DNA from 3 places in the Pelagibacterium sp. 26DY04 genome. Region 3 is predicted to be linked to each of the others. Evidence: predicted binding sites of a transcription regulator. Region 3 holds the regulator's gene; each other region holds the start of a gene.
The links. The regulator LexA, encoded in region 3, represses DNA repair genes until DNA is damaged. The targets are predictions, from matches to a motif close to TGTTCNNNNTGTGTTCNG.
Positions count from the first base shown of each region.

Region 1: the regulator LexA is predicted to act here: its motif matches at 7,031-7,048, upstream of NO932_RS18135 (DNA repair protein).
Region 2: the regulator LexA is predicted to act here: its motif matches at 2,485-2,502, upstream of dnaE (DNA polymerase III subunit alpha).

Region 1 covers NZ_CP101731.1:3,640,456-3,651,270, forward strand. Annotated here, with positions in the region: gene NO932_RS18115 (VOC family protein) at 1-291, opposite strand, end outside; gene NO932_RS18120 (aldose epimerase family protein) at 367-1,365, opposite strand; gene NO932_RS18125 (error-prone DNA polymerase) at 1,458-4,793, opposite strand; gene NO932_RS18130 (DNA polymerase Y family protein) at 4,790-6,346, opposite strand; gene NO932_RS18135 (DNA repair protein) at 6,237-6,932, opposite strand; gene NO932_RS18140 (ligase-associated DNA damage response exonuclease) at 7,126-8,130, shown strand; gene NO932_RS18145 (cisplatin damage response ATP-dependent DNA ligase) at 8,127-9,758, shown strand; gene NO932_RS18150 (efflux RND transporter permease subunit) at 9,805-10,815, opposite strand, start outside.
Region 2 covers NZ_CP101731.1:1,802,750-1,813,564, forward strand. Annotated here, with positions in the region: gene proS (proline--tRNA ligase) at 1-224, shown strand, start outside; gene NO932_RS08815 (ABC transporter permease) at 221-1,588, shown strand; gene NO932_RS08820 (ABC transporter ATP-binding protein) at 1,581-2,267, shown strand; gene dnaE (DNA polymerase III subunit alpha) at 2,727-6,170, shown strand; gene rpsB (30S ribosomal protein S2) at 6,522-7,319, shown strand; gene tsf (translation elongation factor Ts) at 7,449-8,375, shown strand; gene pyrH (UMP kinase) at 8,430-9,143, shown strand; gene frr (ribosome recycling factor) at 9,222-9,782, shown strand; gene NO932_RS08850 (isoprenyl transferase) at 9,818-10,567, shown strand; gene NO932_RS08855 (phosphatidate cytidylyltransferase) at 10,564-10,815, shown strand, end outside.
Region 3 covers NZ_CP101731.1:2,003,359-2,014,173, forward strand. Annotated here, with positions in the region: gene NO932_RS09770 (SurA N-terminal domain-containing protein) at 1-1,591, shown strand, start outside; gene trpE (anthranilate synthase component I) at 1,600-3,111, shown strand; gene NO932_RS09780 (aminodeoxychorismate/anthranilate synthase component II) at 3,111-3,707, shown strand; gene trpD (anthranilate phosphoribosyltransferase) at 3,728-4,741, shown strand; gene trpC (indole-3-glycerol phosphate synthase TrpC) at 4,738-5,535, shown strand; gene moaC (cyclic pyranopterin monophosphate synthase MoaC) at 5,539-6,024, shown strand; gene glp (gephyrin-like molybdotransferase Glp) at 6,021-7,211, shown strand; gene NO932_RS09805 (ribbon-helix-helix domain-containing protein) at 7,481-7,816, shown strand; gene lexA (transcriptional repressor LexA) at 8,015-8,722, shown strand; gene NO932_RS09815 (aminotransferase class I/II-fold pyridoxal phosphate-dependent enzyme) at 8,908-10,044, opposite strand; gene NO932_RS09820 (DsbA family protein) at 10,281-10,815, shown strand, end outside.

The DNA.
Region 1 (10,815 bases), 1.6 Mb from region 3:
GCCCCAAGGCTCCTGCTGCGGGCCATATTCGATGGTCAGCCCTGCCGCCTCGACCCGCTCCAGCACCGAGTCGAAATCATCGACTTCGATGGAAAGATCGGGGACCGCGGTGCCCGACCCGCCCTGGCTGGCGATGCTGATCTGTGGCCGCGCCTGAACCTCCGGCGCCGCGAAGGTGAGGATCCATCCCTGATCCATCGCCACCGCGAGCCCCAGTATGTCGGCATAAAACAGCCGAGCCGCTTGCGGCTGCGGGGCGGCGATGTTGGCGACGATGCGTTTGACGGCCATGGGCACTCTCCGCTGGCGCTTTCGACTATGCGATTGGCGGCCCCTCAGACCATTGCGAAACCCGCCGGCCCATCCTCACCCGATCTCGATGGCGCACCAATGCCGGTAAGGCTTTTCCGGCGTTGCGACCGGCGAGGGGAAATGGGGGTGGTTGATCGCATCGGGAAAATTCTGGTCTTCGAGACAAAGCCCGGCAAACGGGGGGTATGAGGCTCCGTCGAGACCCGGCACCGTCACATCGAGCTTCCATCCATTGTAGATTTGCAGCCCCGGCTGGTCGGTGAAGAGCTTGAGCGTAAGCGAACCGTCCGGCGCCTCCACTGTTGCCACCGGCTTGTCGATATTCCGGCGGGTATCGAGGACGAAGTTGAAATCGATCTTCTGTCCTTCGCCCCCGGCACTGCGCAACGTGCGCGGCACGCGGAAATCGAGATCGGTATCATGGACCGGAAGGATCGTCCCGGTCGGGATCTGCCCGTCCCCCAATTGGGTATAGGCACCCGCCGAAACAGCCAGCCGGTGGTCGAGCACCTCGCCTTTGCCCAGGAGGTTGAAATAATTGTGCTGGACGATATTGACCGGAGTGGGCCTGTCGGTGTCGGCGGCAAAATCGATCTCCAGCCGGTTCCCCGACAGCCGGTAGGTCACTGACATCTCCAGCGTGCCGGGATAGCCCATATCCCCGTCCGGGCTGGTGAGCGTGAGCTTGACCCTGTCGCCGGTCTCTTCAGCGATGCGCCAGACTTTTTTGGCGATCCCGCCCGGTCCGCCATGGAGATGGTTGGCACCCTCATTGGCGGGCAGGCTGTAGGTCTTGCCATCGAGATTGAACTTCGCGCCCCCGATGCGGTTGGCAACCCGCCCGGCAATGGCACCGAAATAGGGGCTGTGGTCGGAATAAAGTGAAAAATCGTCGAACCCGAGCACCACGGGCCGCAGCGTTTCGCCCACCGGCACCCGCCAGTCGCGGATCAGCGCGCCATAGGTGAGGATCGAAACCGAAACCCCGCTCGCGGAGGTGAGCACCACCTCATGAACGTCTTCCCCCGCGATCGATCCCACGATTCGTGCCATTGCCACTCTCCCCTGCTGGCATGCATTCTCTTAGCCCGACGGGGACAAGTTTTCCATACGCCGCACGACCCTGCGTGCCTATGTCGGCCCGCTCAGTGGAAATCGCGCGATTTGGGCACCATCCGCGCATTGCGCGGATGACCATGCAGTCTTTGCGGCACACCTCCCTCGCCCCCCTGGGACATGGCCAGCCCATCGAGCAGATCCGAGCGATCATAAATTGCGCTGGCCATAACATGGATCACCCCCTCCTTGCTCTTTTGCACCTCCCCCTCGATCACGGCCAGGCGAGAAGCCATGATTTCCCGGCGATACTTCTCGAACCGGCTCGCCCACATCAGCCCGTTGGCAATGCCGGTTTCGTCCTCGATCGTCAGGAAAATGGCATTGCCCTTGCCGGGCCGCTGGCGGATCAGAACGACCCCGGCCACCAGCACCTTTCGCCCGTCCGGCACGTCCTCGAGCCCCTTGCAGGTGACCACGCCATCGGCGGAAAATTTCTCCCGCAGGAAGCTCATGGGATGGGCTTTGAGCGAGAGCCTTATTGTCTGATAGTCGGCGATCACCTGCTCGGAAAGCGGCATGGCCGGCAGACCCATTTCGGGCTCATCCCCCAGTTCGCGCCCTTCGGCCGCTGCGAACAGCGGTAGAGGATCATCCTGGGGTAAACGCCTGACATTCCAAGCCGATTCGCGCCGGTCGAGCCCCATCGATCCCATGGCGTCCGCATCGGCTAAAAGCGTCAGCGCCCGGTTGGGCAGACCGGAGCGCTGCCAGAGATCATCGACCGATTCGTACCCCCCTTTCCGCCGTTCGATGAGCTTTGCGCTCCACTCCTTTTTGAACCCGTCCATCTGCCTAAAACCGATCCTGAGCGCCCACTTATCCCCACTTCCTTTTTCCAGTGTATTGTCATGGAAGCTGAAATTGACGTCGACCGGCAGCACCTCGACCCCATGCTCACGCGCATCGCGCACGATCTGGGCCGGTGCATAAAAGCCCATCGGCTGGGAGTTCAAAAGCGCGCAGGCAAAAACGTCGGGGTAGTATTTCTTGATCCAGGCCGAAACATAGACCAGCTTGGCAAAGCTCGCCGCATGGCTTTCGGGAAAGCCGTAATCGCCGAACCCCTTGATCTGGTTGAAACAGCGCTGGGCGAATTCGGGCTTGTAGCCGCGCGCGATCATGCGGGTGACCATCATCTTTTCGAATTGGCCTATGGTGCCGTTATGGCGGAAGGTGGCCATGGCCTTGCGCAAGCCGTTGGCCTCGTCCTCGGTAAATTCCGCCGCCACCATCGCCAGTTGCATGGCCTGTTCCTGAAACAGCGGCACGCCCTTGGTCCGTTCCAGAACATTGCGCAATTCGTCTTTGTCGTGGGGCGGACCGGGTTCGGGATACTCGATATCTTCCTCCCCGCTCCGCCGCCGAAGATAGGGATGGACCATGTCGCCCTGGATCGGTCCGGGCCTGACGATCGCGACCTGGATTACGAGGTCATAGAACTTTCGCGGTTTGAGCCTTGGCAGCATGTTGATCTGCGCCCGGCTCTCCACTTGGAAGACCCCGATGGAATCGCCCTCACACAGCATGTCGAAAACCCCGGCCACTTCCGGATCGTCTGGATTGTCCGATTTGATATCGGCCAGCTCCAGTTTTCGCTTGTAATGGGTTTCGATCAGATCGAATGCCTTGCGAATGCAGGTCAGCATGCCCAGCCCGAGCACGTCGACCTTGAGCATCCCCACTCTGTCGATATCGTCCTTGTCCCATTCGATGAATGTACGGTCATCCATGGCCGCATTGGCGACGGGAACATATTCATCGAGCCGGTTCTGAGTGAGGACAAATCCACCGACGTGCTGGGAGAGACGACGCGGAAAACCCAGGAGCCGCGTGGCGAGTTTCACCGCCCGCAGGATGTTGGGATTGGATGGGTCGAGCCCGGCTTGAGCGATATGCTTATCGGGCAGTTTCTCGTCGCTCCAGCTTCCCCAGACGGTCGAGGCGATGCGGGAGGTGATGTCCTCGGTCAGTCCAAGCGCCTTGCCCACCTCGCGAATGGCCGAACGCGGACGGTAGCTGATCACCGTCGCGGCGATTCCAGCCCGGTGCCGGCCATAGGTCTCGTAGATGTGCTGGATGATCTCCTCGCGCCTCTCATGCTCGAAATCGACGTCGATATCGGGCGGCTCGCCACGGTTTTTCGACAGGAACCGGGCGAACAGCAATTGATGCTCGGCCGGGTCCACCGCCGTGATGCCCAAGGCATAGCACACCGCCGAATTGGCCGCCGATCCGCGCCCCTGACAGAGGATTTTCTTGTCCTGCGCCACCCGCACGATGTCGTATATAGTCAGGAAATAGGTCGCGTAATTGAGTTCCCCGATCAGCGCGAGTTCGCTTTGGATCTGGGCTCTCACCTTTTGGGGAATGCCTTCGGGATAGCGCCACTCCGCCCGACTCCATGTCAGGTTTTCCAGATGCTCTTGCGCCGTTTTGTCAGGCGGCACCGGCTCCTGGGGGTATTCATATTTCAGTTGATCGAGGGAAAAATCGATCATCTGGAGGAACCGTTCGGTCTCGGCGACAGCATTGGGAAAAGCGGCAAAGAGGCGTTGCATCTCTTCCGGCAGCTTGAGATGCCGCTCGGCATTGGCTTGCAGCACCGTGCCGGCTTTGTCGATCGTCACCTTCTCGCGGATACAGGTGAGAATATCCTGCACATCCCGTTGACCGGCCACATGGTAGAGCACGTCATTGGTGGCAAGAAGCGGCACCCGATGTGCAGATGCAATAGCGCTTAGACGGGCCAGGCGACGCGCGTCATGGGTTTTGTATCCACATGCCGCTCCCAGCCACACATCGCACGCCGCCCTCCCAAGACGCTCGAGAACCCCACGCACGTCATCAGGATTTTCAGGCGGCAGCACGATAAGACTGAGCCCGGCGCACCAGTGCAAAAGATCCTCGAGCCTTAAGATGCAATCGCCCTTTTCGGCCTTGCGATTTCCGAGCGTCAGAAGGCGGCACAGCCGCCCCCAAGCCTCCCGGTCCTGAGGATAGGCGACGATATCGGGCGTCCCGTCGACAAAAACCAGCCGCGCTCCGACCGCGAGCTTAAAGCGCTTTGCCCGCTCCTGCAGCTCGGCAAGGGTGAACGGAAAATCGATATCGGGATGGCGTTCCACAAGCACATATTCTCCCGGTCCCGAGCCTTCACGCATCTTGTCGACAAGCCGGATGCCCTTGCGCAAATCCGCAAGCGCCGCATAGGCGCGCACCACCCCCGCCACCGAGTTGCGGTCGGCAATACCCATGCCGCCATGGCCCAGCAGGAGGGCTGTGAGCACGAGATCCTGCGGATGGGAGGCGCCGCGCAGAAAGGAGAAATTGCTGGCGGTCACCAGTTCAGCATAAAAGCTCATGGAAATATCCCGTGCAGGTACCAGCGCACCGGATCGGACCCGGCTCCATAAAACCCATGACGGTACACCCAGAAACGGCGTCCCTTTGCGTCCTCGATGCGGAAATAATCGCGATCTCGTTCATCGGCATCGTGCCACCATTCAGGCGATATGCGCTCCGGGCCTTCCGCCCTAAGGATGTCGAACCAGGCTTTCCGCCACCGGAACCTGCGGGGCGGGCCATGGGGAACCTCGGCGATAACCTCGATATTGGGCGGGAGATGGAACAGAAACAGCGGACGAGAAGGCATCCCGAACGACTGCCCGGGACGCCAAACGCCGGCAGGTCTTTCATCAGAAATGGCCGCAACTTCACACACTGCCTGTTCAGGCAAGTGGCTGTTGCGGGGAACGAAACGGGTCACCGATCCCGCTCCGAATCTTGCGCTGAGCCTATCGGTCAAATCCCTCACTTCGACCTCGGCCATTGCCCTGCCATCCAGCCCGCTCTGGGCTGCCGGCATGTCATCACCCGCAAGAGCGGCAAGTCTGATCAGGTCGAAACCAAACCCCGGGTCGAGAGGATCCGTCAGGGCTTCGAGACGCATATCAAAAAGCCGCCTGAGCGATTTGGCATCCTTAAGGGGCTGGCCCGATAGCAATTCGATACGCGTGACCTTGCCGTCGGCCCGAAAGAACGCAGCTTCGAAACACCTGCCGCCTTGCCCATGGCGGTGAAGTTGTGCGCACAGACGCTCGGAAAGCGTTTCGAGGACCAGGGAAATGTCGTCCCTCAATCCGATTGGGTCGGCAAAGCGTTGTTCCGCCACGAAATCAGGCAAGGGCCGGCGCGGCGTAATCGGCAGATCAACTTCACCCAGGATTTGGGCAAGAGCCGTCGTCATTGCCTCACCGAACCGCGCCGCCAGCGGCTGTCTTGGCCGGGCCGCAAGATCGGCAATCCTTTTGAGGCCGGCACGATGCAAGGCAAGAGAAATCTTGCTCTCACATTCAAGCGCTTCGATCCGCAGGGTCGCAGTCCATTGTGCCTCTGCGTCGGGCGGGGCGATGCCACCTCCACCAAAGCGTGCCAGGGCCCGAGCGGCCCGAGATGTGCCGGCTATAGCGATGCGGGCGGAAAAGCCCTGCATGCGCAAACGCCCCTCCATGTCGGCGATAAGGCCTGGCTCCCCGCCGAACAAATGCGCCACTCCGGTAATATCGCAGACAATTCCATCGGGCGGCTCGATGGCGACAAAGGGGCTGTAGCGGTCACACCAGTCGGCGATTGCCTCAACGAGCTTGGCATCGGCCTCCTCATCATGCTCGACGACGTCGACGCGCGCCACCCTTGCCCGGGCATCCGCGAGCTTAAGACCAGGAACCAAGCCCTTGGCGCGGGCCGGAGCATCAGCGCCCACCAGGGTGGAAACATTTCCCTTTCGTGCGACCACCACCAGCGGATCAGCCGGCTTTTGCCCATTGGCTCGGAACTGACGGTGCAACCGGTCGGTCGAAATGAGGGGCAGCCACAGGGCGAGATAGCGCTTTTTGCGTAAACCGATGCTCTTCATTGCTCCATTCCAAAGTCCACTGCCCACCTGCCAGACCTTTTCGCTGTCGCAACAGATGAGCCGAAAATGTCGTTCGACCCGGCAGGCCTAAAGGATCGGAGGATAGCGCGGCCTCTACCTGCCAACGCGTTGCCGCAGCGCTTGGCTCAGCTTCGGCCAGGGCCCGGAGGAGGATCCCCGTGACACCGCTCTCTTGGGCAGCAAGCGCAAGTTTACGGCTTGCAGTGAGGTTAAAATGCTTCGATTCCCCCCAGGCTTCGATGATTACCGCTCCAAGTCCGGTGCAGCGCATTCCTTCGAGCCCCGCGCGCAAACCGTCGGCGATGGCACTTACATGGACGACGATCATCTGGTTTGCGTTCAGTCCCATCTCTGCAAGGCCCGGCGCATAAAGCGCTCCGGTTTCGATCTCGCTGCGCTTGTGGCGGATCCAAAGCAGCGGGGCTTGCGGGGAGGCGCGCAGGGTAAGCCCTGCGGCAAACCCGGCCGCCGCGGCGATGTCGGCGGCATGGGTGGGAAAGATCTCGTGCACCGCGCCTCGCGCCAGACCGCCCCCCAAGGCGGCATCGACCGGGCCGGCGTCCAAGGTGAAGACGCCGTGCCGCCCGGTCTCGCTAGAGGGATCGAGCCTCACGAGAGCCTGCCGCAGCGCACCCAGTTGACGTGCTCTGTCCATGGCTCATATGTTCCTATTTTGTTCTATTTGGACTCAGATCGAGCCAAGAGTCAATCGGACTCGTGGCGCTGAACCGAAGATGAGAGCACAGCGTTTAAAGCCCATGCCTCCAGCCAGCCAGATCCTCGACCGCAATCTTCATATCCGGCGCATCGACACCTATGTCGATCCGGTCGCGCCGCGCGAACGCGCCATCATCACCCATGGCCATGCCGATCACGCAAGGCCGGGACACGGCAAGGTGCTGGCCACCGCCGACACCATCGCCATCATGCAGGCACGGTACGGGGACGATTGCGCCGGCGCGTTCCAGGCCGTCGACTATGGCGAGCCGATACGAATCGAGGACGTAACGGTCACGCTCTATCCGGCCGGCCACATCCTGGGCTCTGCCCAGCTGCTGATCGAAATCGGCGGGCAGCGCGTGGTGGTGACCGGAGACTACAAACGCCTGCCCGACAAGACGGCGCAGGCGTTCGAGCTTGTCCCCTGCGATCTCTTGGTGACCGAAGCAACCTTCGCCCTGCCGGTGTTCCAGCACCCCCATCCCGCTGACGAGATCACCCGGCTATTGGCCTCCATGCGCGACCATCCCGAGCGGGCGCATCTGATCGGGGCCTACGCGCTGGGTAAGGCCCAGCGGGTGATTTCGCTGCTGCGTGAAGCCGGGTATGACAGGCCGATCTATCTGCACGGGGCCATGCTGCGGCTTTGCGCGCTCTACCAGGAACGCGGAATCGCGCTGGGGGATTTGCGGCACGCGACCGAAGCGAGCAAGGCTGACCTCGCCGGCGCCGTGGTGATCGCCCCGCCCTCGGCACTCAAGGACCGCTGGAGCCGGCGGCTGCCCGATCCGGTCCTCGCCATGGCTTCGGGCTGGATGAGCGTGAAACAACGGGCCCGCCAGCGCGGGGTGGAGCTGCCGCTGGTGATTTCCGACCATGTCGATTGGCCCGAACTGCTTGAAACCATCGCCGATACCGGGGCGCAGACGGTGTGGGTGACTCATGGACGCGAGGACGCGCTGGTCTACCAATGCCGCAAGAATGGTCTGGTTGCCGAGCCACTCAACATCCAGGGCTATGAGGATGAGGGGGAGGAGGAATGAAGGCGTTCGCCAAGCTCCTCGAAACGCTTGCCCTCACCCCCTCGCGCAATCGCAAGATCGCAGCGCTGACCGAGTATTTCGCCGCAACCCCCGATCCCGATCGCGGCTATGCGCTGGCGGTTCTGACCGGAGCGCTGAGCTTCGATGCGGTGAAGGCGGGGCGATTGAAAGAGGTGGTGCTGGCCGAGGTCGATCCGCATCTGTTCGCGCTGTCCTATGATTATGTGGGGGATCTGGGGGAGACGATCGCGCTGATCTGGCCGCATAAAGCAAGTCCAGGAAAAGTGGATACCGGTTTTTCGTCCGGACTTGCGCCGGAAAAAGGGAGCACGCGCCCGCTGCCACGGTTGTCCGAGTTAGTGGAAATTCTCAACACCACGGCGAAGTCCGAACTGCCCGGCCTGATCGCCGAGCTTTTGACCAATGCCGAGATCAACGAGCGCTGGGCACTGGTGAAGCTCACCACCGGGGCCCTGCGCATCGGCATTTCGGCGCGGCTGGCCAAGACCGCGCTGGCCCAGATGAGCGGGACCGAATTGAAGGACATCGAGGAGGTCTGGCACGGACTCAAAATGCCCTATGAGGATTTGTTCGCCTGGCTCGAGGGGCGTGGGGACAAACCCGCCGTCGATCATGCGACGCGCTTTCATCCGCTGATGCTGTCCAACCCCATCGATGAAGACAAGGATTTTGCCGCACTCGACCCGAAAGATTTCGCGGCCGAGTGGAAGTGGGATGGGATCAGGGTGCAACTGATCCTTGGGGAAGGAACCGCATCGCTGTTTTCCCGTACCGGCGACGACATCGCGGCGGCGTTTCCCGACCTGATCGACAATGCCTTCGGGCATGGAGTGCTCGATGGAGAGTTGCTGGTCGGGCACGAGCTCGAACCCGCGCCTTTCAATGCGCTCCAGCAGCGGCTCAACCGCAAGACGGCGAGCGAGAAGCTGATGGCCGATTATCCGGCCTTCATGCGGGTCTATGACATGCTGTTCGATGGTAACCGGGATATCCGCGCCCTGTCCTGGACCGAGCGACGGGAGCGGCTGGAAAAGTTCTTTGCCAGGACGCCGCAGACCCGGCTCGATCTTTCGCCCACCCTCGAATTTTCCGATTGGCAGGATTTAGGAGCGACCCGGCGTAAGGGTGCCGATGAGAGCGGGCATGAAGGGGTAATGATCAAGCGCCGCGATGCTCCTTACGTGCCCGGACGTCCGCTGGGCATCTGGTACAAATGGAAGCGCGATCCTAATTTGGTCGACGCGGTGCTGATGTATGCCCAGCGCGGGCATGGCAAGCGCTCGTCCTTTTATTCCGATTTCACCTTCGGCGCCTGGCGCGGCAACGAATTGGTGCCGATCGGCAAGGCCTATTTCGGTTTCACCGATGCTGAATTGAAGGAGCTCGACAAATGGGTGCGCTCGCATACGACGGCAAGCTTCGGGCCGGTCCGCGAGGTGGAGAAATCGCTGGTGTTCGAAGTGGCTTTCGACAGCGCCCAGGCCTCCACCCGGCACAAATTGGGAGTGGCTTTGCGCTTTCCGCGCATCAACCGCATCCGCTGGGACAAGCCCGCCGCCGAGGCGGCGCGCCTGTCGGAGGTAGAAGCCCTGATCCCGGCGACTTAGGGCCTTTCCCGCAAAAGTGGCCACCACTTTTGCGGGAAAGACGGTGTCAAGCCGAGTGCTGCGGCGCCTCGTGCTCCTCATGTCCGTGGACATCGTCGGGCGCCTTGGGCAGGAAGCGGCGTACGAAGCGTCCGAACGAGTCCACATAGGTGAGCATCACCGGCACGACGAGCAGGGTGAGAAGCGTCGAGCTGATCAGCCCGCCGATCACCGCGTGCGCCATGGGAGCGTTCTGCTCGCTGCCCGGATGCAGCGCCAGGGCGAGCGGCAACATGCCGAAGATCATGGCCAGAGTGGTCATGATGATCGGCCGGAACCGCGTGCCACCGGCAACGATCAACGCCTCCCTGATGGGCAGCCCCTCGCGCATGCGCTGGTTGGCGTTATCCACCAGAAGGATGGCGTTCTTGACAACCAGGCCCATGAGCATGATGAAGCCGATCATCGAGTACATGTTGAGCGTCGATCCGCCCACCATCAGGCCAAGCAGAACGCCGATCAGCGACAGGGGCAGGGCCATCATGATGGCGACCGGCTGCAGGAAGCTGCCGAACTGGCTGGCCAGCACCAGATAGATGAAGACGATGGCCATGATCAGCGCCGAAGCCATGCTCGAGGTGGTATCGGCCAGCATTTCGGCATCGCCGCCCTGATTGATGACCACGCCCGCCGGCAGGTCGAGTTCGGCGATGGCCGCATCCACATCGGCGATCACCTCGCCAAGAATGCGATCCGACACATTGGCCGAAACCGTCACCTGACGCTGCTGGGCCTCGCGCTCGATCTCGTTGGGACCGAACGTCTCGTCGATATCGGCGACTTGGCCGAGCGCGACCGAGACCGGCACCGAACCGGTGGATTGCTGGGCGACCGGCAGGTCGAGCAGCCGGCTGGTGTCCGAACGCTCTTCCTCGGGAAGCCGCACGATGACATCGATGCGATCACCGGCCGGATTGGTCCATTCGCTCGCCGTCTGACCGGCGATCATCACGTTCATGGCGGTGCCGACCTGCTGGGCGGTGATGCCCAGATCGCTCGCCGCCTGACGGTTCATGAT
Region 2 (10,815 bases), 200 kb from region 3:
TCGAGGTTCTCTATGATGACCGCGAATCCGGCGCCGGGCAGAAATTTGCGACCTCCGATCTGATCGGTATTCCGTTCCAGTTGATCGTCGGCCCGCGCGGGCTCGCTTCCGGCGAAGTCGAAATCAAGCACCGCAAGACCGACGAGCGCGAAACGATCGGCATCGAAGACGCCGTTGCCCGTTTGAAAGCGCTGATCGAACCCGAACGCAGGGACAACGTTTGACCTCCACCGACGCCGCCCGGCGGCAAAAGGGAACGCGACCGTTTTCGCGCTTTGAATGGATTCTGGCCGGGCGCTATCTGCGCGCCCGCCGCCGCGACGCCTTCGTTTCGGTCATCGCCATTCTGACCATGGTCGGCATCATGATCGGTGTCGCCGCTCTGATCGTCGTGATGAGCGTCATGAACGGCTTTCGCGGCGAGTTGATCACCCGTACCTTGGGGCTCAACGGCCATTTCACGGGCTTTCCCATCGAGCAGCAGTTCACCGATTACGAGCAGGTGCGCGCCAATCTCGAGGGCGTGGAAGGCGTGGTTTCCGCTGTCGCCTTCGTTGAAGGGCAGGCGTTGGTTTCGAGCCCCTACAATTCCTCGGGCGCCAATATCCGGGGCATGTCGCTCGAAGATATCGAGAAGCTCCCCTTGCTCTATCAAAGTGTCGAGTATGGCGGCTGGGAAGATTGGGACGAACTGGAAGGGGTGGCCATCGGCTCGCGCATGGCCGCCAATCTGGGCCTTGCGATCGGTGATCCGCTGACCATCGTTACCCCTAACGGTCCACGCACGCCGCTTGGTTCGACGCCGCAGATCCGCACATATCCCGTCAATGCGATCTTCGATGTGGGCATGGTCGAGTTCGACTCGCTCTTCGTCTATATGCCCATCGATGCGGCGCAGACCTATTTCCGCCTCTATGAGGATAGGCTGCGCGAGGGCTTCGAGGAACTCGATCCGCTCGCCACGGACGAGGAAATCGATGCTGCCTACGAGCGCGTCGGCATGGCAACGGCGGTCGAGGTGTTCCTGGCCGATCCCGATGCCACGGCGACCATGCAGCGTCCGCTCGAGGATGCTGCGGGCCGCCCCATGGTTTTCACCGATTGGCAGACGCGCAACCAGACGCTGTTTTCCGCGCTCCAGGTCGAGCGGGTGGTGATGTTCACCATCCTGTCGATGATCATCCTGGTCGCCGCCTTCAACATCATTTCCAGCCTCATCATGCTGGTGAAGGATAAGGCCGCCGACATCGCCGTGCTGCGCACCATGGGCGCCACCCGCGCCTCTATCATGCGGGTGTTCTGCATCACCGGAACCGCCATCGGGTTTATCGGCACCATTCTGGGCTTCATTCTCGGCGTGGTCATCGCCCTCAATGCCGAGGCCATCCGCGCCTGGATTTCCAATCTGCTCGGCATCACCCTGTTCCCGCCCGAGATCTTCGCCTTTTCGGAACTGCCGTCGCGGGTCGATCCGCTCGAGGTCACGGTGGTTCTCGCCGTGGCGCTGGGGCTCTCGTTCCTCGCAACGCTCTACCCGGCCTGGCGCGCCGCCCAGTATGACCCCGTGGAGGCGCTGCGCTATGAGTGATGTCCTTTTGAGCCTCCGCGACGTGCGCCAGACCTATGGCGACGGGGAGGCGGCGGTGAATGTCCTCACCGGCGCCAGCCTTACCATCAATCGCGGCGAGATCGTTGCCCTGGTCGCGCCCTCGGGCGCTGGCAAGTCTACTCTGCTCCATATCTGTGGCCTGCTCGAACGTCCCACTGGCGGCGATGTCGATATCGACGGCGAGCGCACCTCGAAGCTGGCCGACCGCCAGCGCACCCTCCTGCGCCGTCACCGCATCGGCTACGTCTACCAGTTCCACCACCTGCTGCCCGAATTCAGCGCGCTGGAAAACATCACCATGCCCCAGCTCATCGCCGGCGAAGGGCAGGGGACTGCCGACGAGCGCTCCAAGGCACTGCTCGACATCATGGGCATCGGCCACCGGGCCCATCATCGTCCCGCCGAACTCTCGGGCGGCGAACAGCAGCGCGTCGCCATCGCCCGCGCCGCCGCCAACCGTCCCAGCCTGGTGCTGGCCGACGAGCCGACCGGCAATCTGGACCCGGCGACCTCCGACACGGTCTTCGCCGCGCTCTCGGACCTGATCCGCCAGCAGCACGCCGGCTGCATCATCGCCACCCACAATCATGACCTCGCCCGCCGCGCCGATCGCGTGGTGACGATCGTCCAGGGCAAGGTCGAACCGCTGGTTCTCTGACCTCAGTTGAATCGACCCGAATACGTGTCCCCGGTTGGTTTCCCAGCCGGGGCTTTCGTATGGATCCGCACGTGCCGACCCGCATTTACCCGCACCCGTCCGGGCCGCTGCACCCGTATCCCGGCCTTTTCGCACAACGGTGTCGGCAAACGCCGGGTAGACCCTGCGTAACTTTTCTTTAACCAGCGATCTCAAGGCCGCTATGGTCCATATGGACAGGAACAAAAAATGAACTTATAAGAACAAACCATAAACACAGGAGAGATCCCATGCTCGATTTCGTCAAGGACTTCATGGCCCTGGTTTCGCTGACCGCCTTCGGTGGTGTGACGCTGTTCTATTTCGATATGATCACTTATCTCGCCTGATTCCCCCTGTGCAAAAGCCACCCTCAGGGTGGCGGCAACAGGTTTGGAATGGCACAAGGAAACATCAGCTTTTCTCGGGTTTACGCTCCTAATGTCCGGTCCCGGCTTCGTTCATCTCCACGTCCATTCGGCCTTCTCCCTTCTCGAAGGCGCACTGCAATTGGGCGCGATTCTGGAGATGGCAAAGGCCGATGGACAGCCGGCAATCGGCATTGCCGACACCAATAACCTCTTCGGTGCATTGGAGTTTTCCGAAAAAGCCTCGGGCAAGGGTATCCAACCCATCATTGGGTGCGAACTCACCCTCGATTTCGGCGCCGACGCTGAGAAGCCCTCGGACCGCATCAACCTGGGCAAGGGTACTGTCGTCCTGATCGCCACCAATTCGATCGGCTTTGCCAATCTTTCCGAATTGGTTTCAAAGGCTTACCAGGTCGGTTGCGATGGCCGCACCGCCGCTCACATTGATTGGGTCGTCGATCACGGGGCAGGGCTGATCTGCCTGACCGGCGGCCCGGAAGGCGCCATCGACCCCTATCTCGCCGCCGGCCTCGACGCCCAGGCGGAAGCCCGGCTCGGCGTGTTGTCCCGCATCTTCGGCGACCGGCTTTACGTCGAAATTCAACGCCATGACCGGGCCATCGAGAATTCGGTCGAGCCTCGCCTGATCGATCTTGCCTATCGGCTCGACCTGCCTCTGGTTGCCACCAACGAACCCTATTTCCCCAAGCAGGACGATTTCGATTCCCACGACGCGCTCCTGGCCATCGCCGCGGGTTCCGTCGTTGCCCAGACCGAACGGCGCCGCCTGTCGGATCAGCACTATTTCAAGACGCGCGGGGAGATGATCGCCCTCTTTGCGGATCTGCCGGAAGCGATTGAAAATACGGTTGAAATCGCCCAGCGCTGCAGCTATCGCCCGCGCACGCTCGATCCGATTCTTCCCAAATTCGCCGCTGCCGAAGGGGTAAGCGAAGCCGAGGCCGTGGCCGCCGAAGGCGAAGAGTTGGCCCGGCAAGCACGCGAAGGTCTCAAGCGCAGGCTCGAGGTTTACGGCCACGCGCCGGAGCGCACCACGACCGAATATGAGGAACGGCTCGAATTCGAGCTTAAGGTCATCCGGGACATGAAATTTCCCGGTTACTTCCTTATCGTTTCGGACTTTATCAAATGGGCCAAGGCGCACGATATCCCGGTCGGCCCCGGCCGTGGCTCGGGCGCGGGCTCGCTCGTCGCCTATGCCCTGACCATCACCGATCTCGATCCGCTGCGTTACAATTTGCTGTTCGAGCGCTTCCTCAATCCCGAACGCGTATCGATGCCGGACTTCGACATCGACTTCTGCCAGGAGCGCCGCGAAGAGGTCATCCGCTACGTCCAGGACAAATACGGCTACGAGCAGGTCGCCCAGATCATCACCTTCGGAACGCTCCAGCCGCGCGCCGCCCTGCGCGACGTGGGTCGAGTGCTCCAGATGCCTTACGGCCAGGTCGACCGTATCTGTAAGCTCGTCCCGAACAATCCCGCCAATCCAGTGACCTTGGCGCAAGCCATCAACGACGAACCGCGCCTGCAGATGATGCGCGACGAGGACGAAACGGTCGCCGAATTGCTGCGCATTGCCGGCAAGCTCGAAGGGCTTTACCGCCACGCCTCGACCCACGCGGCGGGTATCGTGATCGGCGACCGGCCGCTGCAAAAGCTGCTGCCGCTCTATCGCGACCCGCGATCCGACATGCCGGTCACCCAATACAACCTCAAATGGGTGGAGCCTGCGGGTCTGGTGAAGTTCGACTTCCTGGGGCTCAAGACGCTGACCACCATTCGATACGCCGTCGATATGGTCAAACAGACCGGCGTCGACCTCGACATCGATGCCATCCCGCTCGACGACGCGGCGAGCTACAAGCTTTACGCCGATGGCGACACTTACGGCATCTTCCAGTTTGAAAGTCCCGGCATGCGCCGGTCCCTGGTCGAACTCAAGCCCGACCGCATCGAAGACCTGATCGCCATGAACGCCCTCTATCGGCCTGGCCCGATGGACAATATCCCAAGCTTCATCAACAGAAAGCACGGCCGGGAAGAGGTCGAGTATCCGCACGAATCCCTGGCGGCCGTGCTCGACGAAACCTATGGCATCATCGTCTACCAGGAACAGGTGATGCAGATCGCCCAGCTTCTGGCCGGATATTCGCTGGGCGAAGCCGACATGCTGCGTCGCGCCATGGGCAAGAAGATCAAGGCCGAGATGGACAAGCAGCGCGTCCGTTTCCAGGAAGGCGCAGTGGCGAACGGCCTCAAGAAGGGCCAGGCGGATACCATCTTCGACCTGCTCGCAAAATTCGCCAATTACGGCTTCAACAAGAGCCACGCTGCCGCCTATGCCTGGGTTTCCTACCAGACGGCATATTTGAAGACCCACTTTCCGCAGCAATTCTACGCCGCCTCGATGACCCTCGACATGGCGCAGACCGACAAGCTGTCGGATTTCCGCCGTGAAGCGCAAAAAAAGGGAATCGAAGTCATCCCGCCCTGCATCAACCGCTCCGAGGTCAATTTCTCGGTGCGCGAGGGCCGCATTCATTATTCCCTTTGCGCGGTCAAGGGAGTCGGCCGTCAGGTCGCCGAGCATGTCGTCGAAGTTCGCGGCGATCGGCCGTTCAAGGATCTTGCCGATTTCGCATCGCGTATCGACCCCAAGATCATCAACAAGCGCACGCTGGAAACACTCATCAACGCCGGTGCTTTCGACGTCATCTCCAAGCGTCGCGAGCAGTTGGTCGAAGTGATCGACACCGTGGTCAACACCGCCCAGCGCGAGGCCAATGGCCGCGCCGACGGGATCGTCGACATGTTCGCCTCCAGCCAGCCCCAGGCGATCACCTTGCCGGAACATGTGACCCCCTGGAGCCTTACGGAACGCCTGGCCCGAGAGCATGCGGCCATTGGTTTCTATCTCTCCGCGCACCCGCTCGACGATTATTCCGAACTTTTCGACAAGCTCCGCGTGCAACGATGGGCGGCGTTCGAGCGTGCGGCGCAGAACGGCGCGGTCGCCGGGCGCTTGGCGGGAACGTTGATTTCGCGTCAGGACCGCCGCACGCGGAAGGGTTCGACCATGGCGATCATGATGTTCTCCGATCCCAGCGGATCATATGAATGCATCGCTTTTTCCGAGCAGATCAACGATTTCGGCCGCTGGCTGGAACCCGGCAGTTCGGTGGTCATCGAGGTTGGCGCCGAAGCCCGGCCCGACGGCGTGCGCTTGCGGCTGATCAATTGCGAGCCGATCGATGCGTCGGTCGAAAAGCTCGGCCGCCGCATGACGATTTTCGCCGGCAACGAAAAGTGCCTGGGCCCAATAAAGACGCAGCTTCAGCCCGGAGGCGAGGGGGTCGTCAGCCTCATCCTTGTTCGCGACCAGGGCGAGCGGGAATACGAGATCGAGCTGCCGGGCCAGTTCCGCCTGACACCGCAATTGGCCGGCGGCCTCAAGGCCATTACCGGCGTCGTGGATGTGCGGCTGAATTAGGTTGGCCAAATCTGCGTTCGTTGCGGCTCTGGGCTGGATTCCGGGAACAGTCCCGGAATGATAAGGTAGGGTGGCAGGCGCGGTTCTTCCATATGTCTCCGGGATTTATTACCGGAACAGAGCCAACTGCATTGGCCCAGCCCCGCACCCGTTGAAATTTGGCCCCAGTCGCACCATTTTAACATGCGTCGCAGAGCCAGGCAGCGCTTGCCTTAGTGCCAGCTCTCCTGTATAGGCCGCGACGTCAAATCCACATGCAGAGGCGGGTCTGTGCCTGAACAGATCCATCCGGTGGTGGGGCAACCCACCTCTTTTCCTTTGCAGAGGCATAACCGGTAAAGGAGTTACCCAATGGCATTGCCCGATTTTTCCATGCGTCAGTTGCTTGAGGCCGGCGTTCACTTCGGCCACCAGAAGCACCGCTGGAACCCCAAGATGGAACGCTACATTTTCGGCGTTCGCAACGACATCCACATTCTCGACCTGAGCCAGACGGTTCCGGCGCTTTATCGCGCCCTGCAGCTGATCAGCGACACCGTTGCCGACGGTGGCCGCGTGCTGTTCGTTGGCACCAAGCGCCAGGCTGCGCCGCTGGTTGCCGAAGCTGCCCGCCAGAGCGCGCAATATTTCGTCAACTCCCGCTGGCTCGGCGGCATGCTGACCAACTGGCAGACAATCTCGAATTCGATTGCCCGCCTGCGTGAACTCGAAGCTCTTCAGGCTGAAGGGGCCACCGGCCTCACCAAGCGCGAGCGTCTGCAGCGCAGCCGTGAACAGGAACGCCTCGAGCGCGACCTGGGCGGCATCAAGGACATGGGCAACATCCCGAACCTGCTGTTCGTGATTGACACCAACAAGGAAGCCAACGCGATCAAGGAAGCCCGCCGTCTGGGTATTCCGGTGGTGGCCATCGTCGACACCAACTGCGACCCCGATGTCGTCGACTACCCGATCCCGGGCAATGACGACGCCGCCCGCGCCCTCGAACTCTACCTGTCGCTGGTCTCCAAGGCCGCGATCGACGGCATTTCGCGTTCGTCCGCTTCGCTGGGCCGTGACCTGGGCGCCTCTGAAGAGGTGATCGAAGAGCCTGCTCTCGAAGCCGAGACGGTCGAGCAGCCCGCAGAAGAGCAGGCAGCGCAGGCCTGAGGTCGGTCGTTTCTGTAGAGAACGAACGCTAAGGATTCCGCGCGTCATCTCTCCGACACGCTTTTTCTATTATCCGTGCCCACCCCGCGCTGTTTCGCGCGGGGCCAGGGCAGACAAAGAGGTACCGAGATGTCAATCAGTGCAGCAGACGTAAAACAGCTCCGTGAAATGACCGGCGTGGGCATGATGGACTGCAAGAAGGCGCTCACCGAAACCAATGGTGACATTGAAGCCGCCGTCGACTGGCTCCGCGCCCGTGGGCTGGCCAAGGCCGCCAAGAAGGCCGACCGCGTGACTGCCGAAGGTCTGGTGGGCGTTGCTGCGGCCGGCAAGCGTGCCGCCGTGGTCGAAATCAATTCAGAAACCGACTTCGTTGCTCGCAACGAACAGTTCCAGTCGATCGTGCGCAACACGGCCGAGGTCGCCCTGGATGTCAATGGTGACGTCGAAGCCCTGGCCGCCGCGGCCTATCCCGGCACCGGCCGCACGGTCTCCGAGGAGCTGACCGAAGCCATCGCCAAGATCGGCGAAAACATGACCCTGCGCCGCGCCGCCGTGCTCGAAGTGAGCGAAGGCGTTGTCGGAACCTATGTTCACTCGGCGATTTCGGACGGCCTGGGCCGCATCGGCGTGCTTGTGGGGCTGGAATCCACCGGCGACAAGGCCAAGCTCGAAGCGCTTGGCAAGCAGATCGCCATGCACGTCGCTGCCACCAAGCCGCTGTCGCTTTCCTCCGAGGACCTCGACCCCGAGGCCGTCGAGCGCGAGCGCGCCGTGTTCTCCGAACAGGCCAAGGCCTCCGGCAAGCCAGACAACATCGTTGAAAAGATGGTCGAAGGCCGGATCCGCAAGTACTACGAGGAAGTGACGCTTCTGGCCCAGACCTTCGTCATCGACGGCGAGAACTCGGTCGAGCAGGCGGTCAAGAATGCGGAAACCGACGTTGGTGCGCCGATCAAGGTGACCGGCTTCGTGCTCTTTGCCCTGGGCGAAGGCATCGAACGTCAGGAATCTGACTTCGCCGCCGAGGTTGCCGCCGCTGCAGGCACCGCGTAACGTATCCGCCACAATCGGATTCGTTAGCTCTTAAGCCTCAACAGCGGGACTTGCATGTCCAGACACGCCTTTTCACGCGTCTTGCTCAAGGTCTCCGGCGAAGCCCTCGCCGGAGACCAGTCATATGGAATTGAGCCTCAATTCCTCAACGCCATCGCGCGCCAGGTCGTGGACCTCACGCGGCAGGGCATCCAGGTGGCCATCGTCATTGGCGGCGGCAACATTTTTCGGGGCATGGCCATTGCAGCCAAGGGCGGCGATCGGGTGATCGGCGACCACATGGGCATGCTCGGCACCGTGATCAATTCGCTGGCCCTGGGCGATGCTATCCGTAGGGCAGGGGGCAGGTCGCACGTCTTTTCCTCGGTTTCGATGCCCTCGATCTGCGATACCTTCACCCAGCGCGCCGCCATTGCCGCGCTCGAAGGTGGGGCGACAGTGATCTGCGCGGGCGGAACCGGCAATCCATTCTTCACCACCGACACCGCCGCGGCGCTGAAGGCGATCGAATTGCGCTGCGACGTGCTCTTGAAGGGCACCAAGGTCGATGGCGTTTATTCGGCGGACCCCGAAAAGGACCCGTCAGCCACCCGGTTCGACGTCATTTCCCACGAGGAGGTGATTGCACAGGACCTGCGGGTGATGGATACGGCTGCTTTTGCGCTTGCGCGGGATAATGGCTTGCCGATAATCGTTTATGCCTTGTCGGACAAGGATGGTCTGGTGGGCGTTCTCGATGGGCGCACCCCCAGCACGCGTGTCGGCTGACCCGCGCATAGACAACAAGATTTTCGAGCAGCGCGCGCTGGCAAGGGCGACCTGCTCCAGACGACCGGGAGAAACCTGATGTCCGAAGCGTTCTCACTCGACAGCCTGCGCACCAGGATGAAGAAATCGATCGAGTCCATGAAGGGCGATCTCGCCGGCCTGCGCACGGGCCGCGCCAGTGCCAGCCTGCTCGAGCCGATCATGGTCGATGCCTATGGTTCGATGATGCCCCTCAACCAGGTGGCGACAGTATCGGTGCCCGAGCCGCGCATGCTCAGCGTCCAGGTTTGGGACCGTTCCATGGCTTCGGCGGTCGAAAAGGCCATTCGGGAGTCCTCGCTGGGACTCAATCCCATGGCTGAAGGGCAGATCATCCGCGTGCCGCTTCCCGAACTGAACGAGGAGCGCCGCCGCGATCTTTCCAAGGTTGCCCACCAATATGCCGAGCAGGCCCGCGTGGCCGTGCGCCATGTGCGCCGCGATGGCATCGAGCTGCTGCGCAAGCTCGAAAAGGATGGCGCCATGGGACAGGACGAGGCTCGCGCCGAAACCGACAAGGTCCAGAAAGCGACGGACGAAGCGATCGCCGAGATCGATCAGCTCGTTGCCGCCAAGGAACAGGAAATCATGCACGTCTGAGCGGAGCTCCGCTTGGTCCCGTTCCGAGGGAACCGATGTCCACCAACCCGGCAGCAGCATCTATCGAACCCGAGCGCGATCTCAAGATCCCGCGCCATATCGGGGTCATTATGGATGGCAACGGACGCTGGGCGCAGCAGCGGGGGCTCGGCCGTTCGGAAGGTCATAGGGCCGGGGTAGAAGCGGTTCGCCGGATTGTCGGATTGGCCAGGGACTATGGCGTCGAATGCTTGACGCTGTTTTCGTTCTCTGCCGAGAACTGGCGCCGTCCGCCCGATGAAGTCCGCTTTATTTTCAGCCTGTTGCGGCGTTTCGTTGCGTCCGATCTCGATAAACTCGACCAGAGCAACGTCCGCATACGCATCATCGGCGAGCGCGATGGGCTGGAGCGCGGACTGCGCGGCATCATCGACGAGGTCGAAACCCGGACCAGGGACAACACGGGACTCGATCTGATTATCGCCTTCAACTACGGGGCCAAGGTTGAAATCGTCAACGCCACCCGCGCCATAGCGCGCAAGGTCGCGGCTGGCGAACTGGCCCCCGAAGAGATCGATGAGGCGACCGTAGCGCATCATCTCGACACCTCCGGCCTGCCGGACCCGGATTTGATCCTGCGCACGAGCGGCGAAATGCGGCTCTCCAATTTCCTGCTCTGGCAATCCGCCTATGCCGAACTGGTCTTTGTTCCTGAAAACTGGCCCGATTTCGATGAATCTGTTTTCGTTCGCGCGCTGAGAACCTACACTGAGCGCGACAGGCGGTTTGGCGGAATTCGGACGTGAAGGACCAGGAGGGCAGGGGAACATCGATCTATGCGAGGCTATGGCCTTTCGGACCGGACCTGTTGCCGCGCCTCCTCTCTGCCATAGTCCTCATACCCCTGACCGCGGTCGCCCTGGTTGCCGGGTGGATTCCCTTCGCATTGCTGATCGCGCTGGTGATGGCCGGCGCTTATCGCGAATGGGAAACCATGATCACCGGCCAGCAGGCGCGCTGGCCGGCGGCGTTTTTCATGGGGCTGATCGCGCTG
Region 3 (10,815 bases):
CAACGACGCGTCGATCGAAATTCTGGCGCGAGACCTGGGCCTGGGTGCGTCGGACCAGAAGCTCGTCGAACTGGTGCGGCAGGATCCGAGCTTTGCCAGCGCCATGGGACTGTTCGACACCGGTGAATTTACAAACATGCTGCGCAATTCCGGCTTGACCGAGGCCGAATATCTCAACCTTCAGCGCCGCGCCGCCAGCCGCGAGCAGGTGGGAATGGTCTTCAACGGGGCCTACGTTCCGCAGGTGGCTCTCGATATCGCGCGCTCTTATGACAACGATCAGCGCACCATCGAATATGTCGAGCTCAATCCGGTGCTGTTCGAGGTGACCGAGGAGCCGAGCGAAGAAGAGCTGACCCAGTTCTTCGAGGAGAACCAGACGCGATTCCGGACCGTGGAAACGCGCCACGTGAGCCTCCTGCCGCTGACCGCTGAGGCACTGGCGGCCGGCGTCGAGGTCACCGAGGAAGAAATCGCCGCCGAATATGAGCGTACTGCCGGTCAATACGTTTCTCCCGAACGCCGTACCGTTCACCAACTGACGCTGCCCGACGCGGAAGCGGCGCAGGCTTTTGCCGAAGGCATCGAGGCTGGGGCATCGTTTGCCAGCGTCGTCTCTCAAACCGGAATGCAGACCGAGGTGACCGAACTGGGCACCTTTGCGCAGGGTGAAATCACCGATGCGGCCGTCGCCCAAGCCGCCTTCGGGCTCGAGGAAAACGGCTATGCCGTGATCGAGGGCGCCGAGGGACAACGGGCTATCTGGGTGAGCTCCATTCAAGAGGAAGGCCAGGCTCCGCTGGAAGATGTTCGCGGGGAGCTGGAGCAGGCGCTGCGGCTGGAAAAGGCCCAGGACCTGTTGTTGACCGCCTATGACGAGATCGAGGAAGCGCGGGCGGCGTTCCTGCCGATCGAAGATGTGGCCGAGCGCTATGGGCTTGAAGCCCACGATCTCGCGTTGACCGCTGATGGGGCCGCGCTCGCCGAAATCGAGACCTTGCCGCAAGGTTCGACCCAAACCATCGTCGATGCAGTGTTCGCGGCGTCAGCCGATACGCGCGTTACGCCCGCGATCAATCTGGGATCGAACCGGACCGTGTTTTTCTCGGTCGAGGAGATCGAACCGGCGCGCGACCAGACGCTGGATGAAGTTCGGGACGAAGCGATCGCCGCCTGGCAGGATCTTCAGACCGACATGGCGATGACGCGCGCGGCCGAAGACATGGTGGCTGCGATCGACAGCGGCAGCGACCTGTTCACGGTTGCCGCCGAAAACGGGCAGACGCCACAGACATCTTCCCCCTTCACCCGCAACACGGCCAGCGCCGGGCTTGATCCGCAAGTGGCGCAGGCTGCCTTCCAGGGCGGCGAGGGGCATGCGGGTTACGTTCCCACCCAGGATGGCGGCATGGTGGTCTTCCAGGTGACCCAGGTGACGCCGGCCTCTGCGGATGCGACTTCGCAAGTGGCCGAGGCGATGGAAACCAGCTTCGCTGACCTGATCTTCGCCAGTTTCGTCGAAGGCCTGCGCCAGGATCTGGGTGTCAGGATCAACCAGGAAGCCCTTAACCGCGTGATCGGGCTGCAATAGGCGGGATCATGTCGGACGACAGCGAGTTTACGGCCTTTGCCAAGACCTATGAGGCCGGACAGGGCCAGGTGCTCTACCGGCGCGTTGTGGCGGATCTCGAAACGCCGATCGGCACCTATCTCAAGCTCGCCGAAGGCAGGCGTTACAGCTTTCTTCTCGAATCGGTCGAGGGCGGCGCTGTGCGTGGACGCTATTCGATCATCGGGCTCGAGCCGGATCTGCTGTGGCGGGTGGTCGAGGGGCAGGCGCAAATCAACCGCTCGGCGGCAACCGACAGGGAAGCCTACGCTCCCTTGCCCGACCAGCCGCTCGATGCGCTGCGCGCGCTGATCGCCGAAAGCCAGATCGACATGCCCAGGGAACTGCCCGCCAATTCGGCGGGGGTTTTCGGATATCTGGGCTATGACATGGTGCGGTTCATGGAAGAACTGCCCGACGCCAATCCCGATACGATCGGGGTTCCCGACGCGTTGATGATGCGCCCGTCGATCCTGGCGGTTTTCGATACGCTCAAGGATGAGCTGTTTTTGTCAGCGCCGGTCTATGTGCGCGAAGGCATTAGCGCGCGGCAGGCCTATGAGGCGGCCAATGAACGGATCGAGGACGCCATAGCGCGGCTCGAACGTCCCCTTCCCCGTGGGGGCGACATCCCCGACCTCGCAAAGATCGAAGTCACCTCCAACACTTCGCGCGACGATTATTTCAAGATGGTGCGCGCGGCTCAGGACTACATCGCCGCGGGCGACATCTTTCAGGTGGTTCTCAGCCAACGGTTCTCAGCCGATTTCACGTTGCCGCCAACGGCGCTCTACCGTGCGCTGCGGCGTACCAATCCCTCGCCATTCATGTATTTCCTCGATATGGGCGATTTCGCCGTCGCGGGGTCGAGTCCCGAGATCCTGGTGAGGGTCGATCATGGGGAAGTCACGATCCGCCCGATCGCCGGCACGCGCAAGCGCGGGGCAACACCCGAACGCGACCGCGAGTTGGCAGAGGAATTGCTGGCCGACCCCAAGGAACTCTCCGAGCACCTGATGCTGCTCGACCTCGGGCGGAACGATGTGGGGCGGGTAGCGGAAATCGGTTCGGTGAAGGTCACCGACAAGTTCTTCCTCGAATACTATTCCCACGTCATGCACATCGTCTCCAACGTGGTGGGCAAGCTCGACCCCAAATACGACAATATCGACGCACTGGCGGCGGGTTTTCCGGCGGGAACGGTTTCCGGAGCGCCAAAGGTGCGGGCGATGGAAATCATCGACGAGCTCGAAGTGGCGCGGCGCGGCGTCTATGCCGGATGCGTGGGCTATTTCGGAGCCGATGGGCGGATGGACACCTGCATCGTGCTGCGCACCGCGATCCTGAAAGACGGCAAGCTCCATGTGCAGGCCGGCGCGGGGATCGTTGCAGACTCCAAGCCCGAACTCGAGCAACTCGAATGCGAGAACAAGGCGCGCGCCCTTTTCAGCGCCGCCGAGGAAGCGCTACGCTATGCTGGTCAATCGAAGGTGGGCCAGTGATGCGCGTCCTCGTCATCGATAACTACGACAGCTTCACCTACAACCTCGTCCATTATATCGGCGAGTTGGGTGCGGAGGTCGAGGTCGTGCGCAACGACAAGATCACGCTCGATGAGGTGGCCGCGCGGGTGCCCGAAGCGATCGTCATTTCTCCGGGGCCGTGCACCCCGAATGAAGCAGGCATCTGCCTGCCGCTCATTTCCCGTTTCGCCGGCGAAATCCCGATGTTCGGCGTGTGCCTGGGCCTGCAATCCATGGGACAGGCGTTCGGCGGAGAGGTGGTGCGTGCACCCGTACCCATGCACGGCAAGGTTTCCACAATCACCCATGATGGGCGTGGGGTGTTTCGCGGACTGAACAAGCAGTTCGAGGCCACGCGCTATCACTCACTGGTGGTGCGGGACGAGAATTTGCCACGCGATCTGACGGTGACGGCCCGCTCCGACGATGGGCAGATCATGGGGCTTCAGCATCGGGATTTGCCCGTGCATGGCGTGCAATTTCACCCCGAAAGCATCTCGTCGGAGAACGGGCATGCCATCTTGCAGAATTTTATCAATATCGCGCGCGACTTTAATACCGACCGCGCCGCCTGAAACCAAGCGAAAGGGACGCCATGGACATCAAGGGAGCGCTCCACCGGCTAGCGGATGGCAAGGACCTCACCGGCACCGAAATGCGCGAGGTGATGGAGATCATCATGTCGGGGGAAGCCACGCCCTCGCAGATCGGCGCATTTCTGATGGGCATGCGGGTCAAGGGCGAAACCGTGGGCGAGATCGCGGCGGCCGTTTCCATCCTGCGCGCCAAGATGGTGCCGGTCGAAGCTCCATTCGACGCCATCGATATAGTCGGCACGGGCGGGGACGGCGCGGGGACGCTCAACATTTCGACTGGGGCTTCGATCGTCGTCGCGGCGGCGGGCGTTCCGGTGGCAAAGCACGGCAATCGGGCGTTGTCGTCCAAATCGGGCTCAGCCGAGGCGTTGCAGAAACTGGGCATCAGCCTGGAGCTGTCCCCTGAGCAGATCGCGACATGCATTCGCGAAGCCGGGATCGGGTTCATGTTCGCGCCCAACCATCACCCGGCGATGCGACACGTTGGGCCGACACGCGCGGAAATGGGCGTGCGGACCATGTTCAACCTCCTCGGACCCCAAGCTAACCCTGCCGGGGTGCGGCGCTACCTTCTGGGCGTCTACGATAATGAATGGGTCGAGCCGGTGGCTGCGGCGCTATTGGCCAACCAGGCGCAGTCGGCCTGGGTGGTGCACGGCGATAGCGGTCTCGATGAACTCTCGACCACCGGCCCATCCTTTGTTTCACAGATCAAGGGTGGCAATCTCACCTCGTTCGAGGTGACGCCGGAAGAAGCTGGCCTGCCCCGCGCTTCTCTCGCCGACATCGTGGGCGGCGATCCCGAACACAACGCGGGCGAGGTGCGCAAGCTGCTCGACGGTGCCACGGGCCCCTACCGCGACATCGTCCTGCTCAACGCGGCGGCGGCATTCATCGTTTGCGATAAGGTCGAAACCCTTCGCGACGGTGTCGCGCTGGGCGCCGAGACGATCGACAGCGGCAAGGCCAAGGCCACGCTTGATAAGCTTATCGCGGTTTCGGGGGAGGCATGAGCGACATTCTTCGCAAGATAGAAGCCTATAAGCGCGAGGAGATCGCGGCGGCCAAAGCCGCCTTGCCGCTGGCTGAACTCAGCGCCATGGCGCGCGAGCAGAACGCTCCGCGAGGCTTCGTCAATGCGCTGAAAAGCAAGCGCGCCACCGGGCAATTCGGGCTGATCGCCGAGGTCAAGAAGGCCAGCCCGTCCAAGGGGCTGATCCGACCCGATTTCGATCCGCCGGCCTTGGCCAAGGCTTATGAAATCGGCGGTGCGGCGTGCCTGTCGGTTTTGACCGACACGCCTTCGTTTCAGGGACTACCGGAATTTCTTGGCGCCGCCCGCGCGGCGACGTCACTTCCCGTGCTGCGCAAGGATTTCCTGTTCGAACCGTATCAGGTCGCCGAGGCACGGGCATGGGGCGCCGATTGCATCCTCATCATCCTTGCATCGGTTGATGACACTGCGGCGCGGGTACTGCTCGAGGCCACTGCCGAATGGGGTATGGATGCGTTGGTGGAAGTGCACGATGCGCCGGAAATGGAACGCGCCCTTGAGCTAGGAGCCGAATTCGTCGGCATCAACAATCGCGATCTGCGCACCTTCGACGTATCGCTTCAGACCACCATAGAGCTTGCCGGTATGGTGCCGGACGATCGCCTGCTGGTGTCTGAAAGCGGGATCTTCACGCATGCGGATCTGCTGCAACTTCAAGCGAATGCCGGGGTCGGCTGTTTCCTCGTCGGAGAAAGCCTGATGCGGCAGAGCGACGTTGCGGCGGCGACACGCGCCCTGCTGACAGGAGATTGAGTCTTGTCCGATCGCCTCACGCATCTCGACGAGAACGGCGCCGCCCGGATCGTCGATATCTCAGGCAAGGACGAAACCGCACGACGCGCCGTAGCTAGGGCCGAGCTGCATGCAACGGATGAGATTGTCGAGGCGATCCTCGGGGGCACGCTCAAAAAGGGCGATGCCGTTGCCGTGGCCCGCGTCGCGGGGATCATGGCGGCGAAAAAGACATCCGAGTTGATCCCGCTCTGCCACCCTATTCCTGTGACCAAGATCGCTGTCGATATCGAACGCGGCGCAAAGCCTCATGTGATTGCGATAACGGCCACCGTGGAAACGGTGGGGCGTACGGGCGTGGAAATGGAAGCTCTCACTGCCGCCTCGGTGGCGGCGCTGACGCTCTACGACATGGCAAAGGCGCTCGACAAAGCCATGACCATCACCAATGTCGGCCTCATGGAAAAGAGCGGCGGGAAGTCGGGTGACTTCCGCCGGGATATGCCTTGATTTCGGTCGATGAGGCGCTGGCTCGCATTGTTTCAGGCGTTCCGGCACTGCCAGCCGAAACACTCGCGCTGCCGGAAGCTGCGGCCCGCAACCTGGCCGAGGATGTCAGGGCAAGGCTGTTCAATCCCGCATTCAATGTGAGCGCCATGGACGGATATGCCGTGCGGGCTGCGGATGTATCCCCAGGCACAGCACTCAGGATGATCGGAGCATCCCAGGCCGGAGCCGGATTTTCTGGTACGGTAGGTCGAGGCGAATGCGTACGCATCTTTACCGGCGCCCCCGTGCCCAAGGGCGCCGACGCCGTAATCATGCAGGAGGAGGCGAGAGCCGAGGGTGAGGCGATCACGTTTTCCAAACCGGTCGATCCCGGGCGCAGCATACGGTTTCGGGGTGAGGACTTCGCTGAGGGCAGTATCCTTGCCCCATCCGGTGCGCTGCTCACGCCTCAAAGGCTGGCGTTGATCGCTGCCGGCAATGTGGAGAGCGTCAACGTATCGACGCGCCCCCGAATAACCCTGCTTGCGACCGGCGACGAATTGGTGCCGCCCGGAAACCCCGTCGGGCCAGCCCAGATCGTGTCTTCCAACTCCGTTGGCCTTCGCGCGCTGTTTGAACCCCACGCGCGTGCGGTCACCGACCACGGTATCGTCGGAGATGATCCCGACGCGCTCAAGACAGTGCTCGACCATGTGTTCGCATCCGAGCCGGATGTGCTGATGACCACTGGCGGCGCCAGCGTGGGCGAACACGATCTCGTGCAGGACATGCTCAAGGCAAGCGGGGTTGATATCGACTTCTGGCGCATCGCCATGCGACCGGGCAAGCCACTGATGTTTGGACGGCGCGGCAAGACTATGGTCTTCGGCCTGCCGGGCAATCCGGTTTCGGCCTTGGTTACGGCGCGCATCTTCGTGCTGCCAGCCGTGCTTGCCATGGCAGGGTGCAGCTCCCCTGCCCCGCTCTATCTTCCTTTAGCGGACGCGTTGCCTCCCAACGGCCCCCGCCGCCACTTCATGCGTGGCCGGTTGCTCCACGATGCGGAGCATGGCAGCAGAGTCGAACCAATCCGCCAGACCGATAGCGGGCATCTCACCTCGCTGGCATCGGCCGATGCACTCATCGCCCAGGACGAGCACTGCGCCGGCAAGCGTGCTGGCGATCTGGTGCAGGTGCATCTGCTATAGGCCCTTCCCCTTCGTGCTCCCAACGACGACGTTCCAATAATCAAAACGAACTACGCGCCAAATCCAACCGCATCCGATAGGATTATCTTGGTCGTCGGCAGTAGCTATTATTACTTGGACTGCCGACTATGTTCATCCTTGTTTGCAACGCGTAAATTGTCTTACGGCGCACCACCTATTTGGAAGGGGGTAGGAGCGTGTCCGGGACCGATCAAGCACCAATCAAGAGACATGGAAGGCCGCATCTGCTACCAGAGCGCGAGACACCCATGCCCACTTCCGAGATTGCCGATTTGCTCGACGGAGCGGCGATAGACGCACTTGCTGAACCCGAATTCCGGGTGCTCTCCCTTAAGGGCGAGCGCAAGGGAATCAGACTGGAAGCCATCTTCTGGCAAGCGCTGGATCAGATCGCGGCGAACCTTGGTGTGCCTCGGAACACTCTCGTTCTCTGGATTATAAGCGCGGCGGGGCATGATCGCTCCAACGCCACGAGTGTTCTCAGGAGCGTGATCGTCGCCTACCTGCTCGACGAGTTCGAGCACCAAAAGCCTCGACGCCGCCCCCTGTCTGCCCCCGTCCCGGCCATGACTGACCCAAGATAATCTCCGCAGCACGTGGAATGGTCGCATCATCCATCGGCTTTGGCCAGAGGTCGTGGCACGCATACACATCAAGGAAGAATTGTGCGCCAGCTCTTGAGAGTCAGGCAGAAATGTTCTTGAAACACTTGCGGAACATTACCGGAACACGTATAAAAGTTCAATATTTGTTCCGATTCGACGCCGCCGAGGGGCTCGACAATGTTGACGCGCAAGCAGCACGAACTTCTGATGTTCATTCATGAGCGGATGAAGGAGAGTGGTATTCCCCCCTCCTTCGACGAAATGAAGGAAGCGCTTGATCTCAAGTCCAAGTCGGGTATCCATCGGCTGATCACCGCGCTTGAGGAGCGCGGATTTATCAGGCGCCTGCCCAATCGCGCCCGGGCGCTTGAGGTGGTCAAGCTCCCCGATTCGATGAATCCCTCGCTCGGTGGCCGCAAGGCCAAGTTTGAGCCAAGTGTTATTGAAGGGAACCTGGGCAAGGTGCCGGCCAAGCCAGTCGCAGCGAGCGCGGACAATGGAGGATCGGTGTCGATCCCCGTCATGGGACGCATCGCGGCGGGCGTGCCGATCGAAGCCATCCAAACCCATTCGCATTCGATTGCCGTTCCGCCGGAAATGCTGGGCGCCGGCGAACATTTCGCACTGGAAGTGCGCGGCGATTCGATGATCGAGGCCGGCATTTTCGACGGCGACACCGTTTTGATCCGCAAGCAGGATGCTGCCGGCAATGGCGAGATCGTCGTGGCGCTTGTCGATGACGAAGAAGCCACTCTCAAACGTTTGCGCAAGAAGGGTAATGCCGTTGCCCTGGAGGCCGCCAACCCTGCCTACGAAACCCGGATTTTTGGCCCCGACCGTGTGAAGGTGCAGGGCCGGTTGGTCGGGCTCTTGCGGCGGTATTGAGGCTTTCGGCAAAACTGGGTGCCAGATACGGTTCGCGCATCTCGCTTGATCTCAGCCGATCCCAGCCCTGCCCCAATCCCCGAGACCTACTCGAGTGGTTGAACGATTAGAAAGACGGTGAAGGAACAGGAGGCGGATACTGCGCATTGAGTTGGATCATCGGTTGCGACAAACTGAGTCACCGATTAGCTGAGAAACGCTCCCATCCGCTCCAGCGCCATTTCTATCGCTTCTCGGGTACCGGCGTAAGAGAAACGCACATATTTGTGCCCGTCGGTGCGGTCGAAATCCTGCCCCGGCGTTGCCGCCACACCGGCGTCGTCAAGCATGCGCGTGCAGAAGTCCATTGTATCGTTGGTGAAGGCCGACGCATCGACATAGGCGTAGAACGCCCCGTCGGACGGTTCGGCCAGCCCGAACCCCAATTTCTTGAGCCCCTCAGAAAGCACCAGCCGGTTTTCCTCATACTGATCGCGGCGGCGGTCGTACTCCTGTCCGGCATCGAGAGCTGCAAGTGCCGCACATTGGGAAACGCTGGAAGCTGAGATGAACAGGCTCTGTGCCATCATCTCGGCGCGGCGCACCAGATCCTCGGGCAGAACGAGCCAGCCGATGCGCCAGCCGGTCATGCAGTAATATTTCGAAAAGCTGTTGACGATCACATGCTGCTGGCTGAATTCGAGCGCGCTCGCATCTGCCCCGGCATAGTTGAGCCCGTGATAGATCTCATCGGAGATGAAGCGCACGCCAAGCCGATCGCATGTGGCGATGATCGCCTCCAGTTCATCGCGCTCCAGCACCGCCCCCGTCGGATTGGCCGGGCTCGCCACCAGCAGGCCCTCGAAGGGGCTGCGCTCGTAAGCCGCCTCGATGTCCGCAGCGGTCAGCCGCCAGCCATTGGCGGGTGAAACCGGAATCTCGACGCTCGAGAGGTTCAGCGAGGCGATGATGTTGAGATAGGCCGGATAGCCCGGCCGCGTCACCGCGATCCGCTGCCCTGGCGCAAATCCCGCAAGGAAGGTCAGGATGAACCCGCTCGACGATCCCGTCGTCACCACGATCCGTTCGGGCGAAACAGAAACCCCGTGGCGCTCGTCATAATACCGGCTGAGCCGTTCGCGCAGGGCCGGCATACCTTTGGCCGCGGTATAGCCCATGGGCCGCTCAAGACACCCGCGAACCGCATCGAGCACTGGCTGTGCCGGCTTGCCGCCCGGCTCGCCGATTTCGAGATGACACACGATTCTCCCCTCGGCTTCAAGCTTTTGCGCCCGCGCCATAAGTTCCATGGCGTAGAAGGGACGAATCAGGTTGGCGTTCATATCGTAAATCCATTGTCTTGTCGGCGCCCCAAGGCAGCCCGCACTATATCCCGCTTCTAGACAATCGCAAGTTTTAAGCACTACGTTCTGTACACATAGCCATTTCTAGCATTATATTCTATATAATAGCATATTCGTGGCATTACGTTCCATGACGCCACTTGCTTGGCATATCGCGACTGGCATCACCTGCCCCGTTACGCTAAACCCACCCGCAGCGCGATACGGAGTTCGACATGCAAAAAGCCATCAATCTCGGCCTTGCCGCTGCCATCGTCCTGTTGGGCGCCGGGCTCGCCGTCAGCCTCGCCACGCGCCCCGAACCTGGCCTGTCGTCTACCGAGGTCGAACGTCTCATTGCAGAGGCCCTGCCCGCTCAAGCGCCAGCGAACGCCGATGGCGCGGCCGATATCGACACCGCGGCCCTGGGTCCGATAATCGAAGATTATCTCATGGCCAATCCCCGTCTGCTCGAACGCATGTCGGTGGCCCTCGAAACCGAGATGCGCGCAGAGGAATCCGAGCGCGCCCGCATCGCGCTCGATGCCATGCACGATGATATCTACAACGACCCCGCCAATATCGTGCTCGGCAACCCCGAAGGTGACGTCACCCTGGTTGAAATGTTCGACTACAATTGCGGCTACTGCCGCCAGGTTGTCGCCGATGTCATGTCGCTGGTCGAGGAAGACCCCAATTTGCGCGTCATCCTCAAGGAATTCCCGATCCTCTCGCAAGGCTCGGTCGACGCCGCCCGTGTCGGCGTCCTCG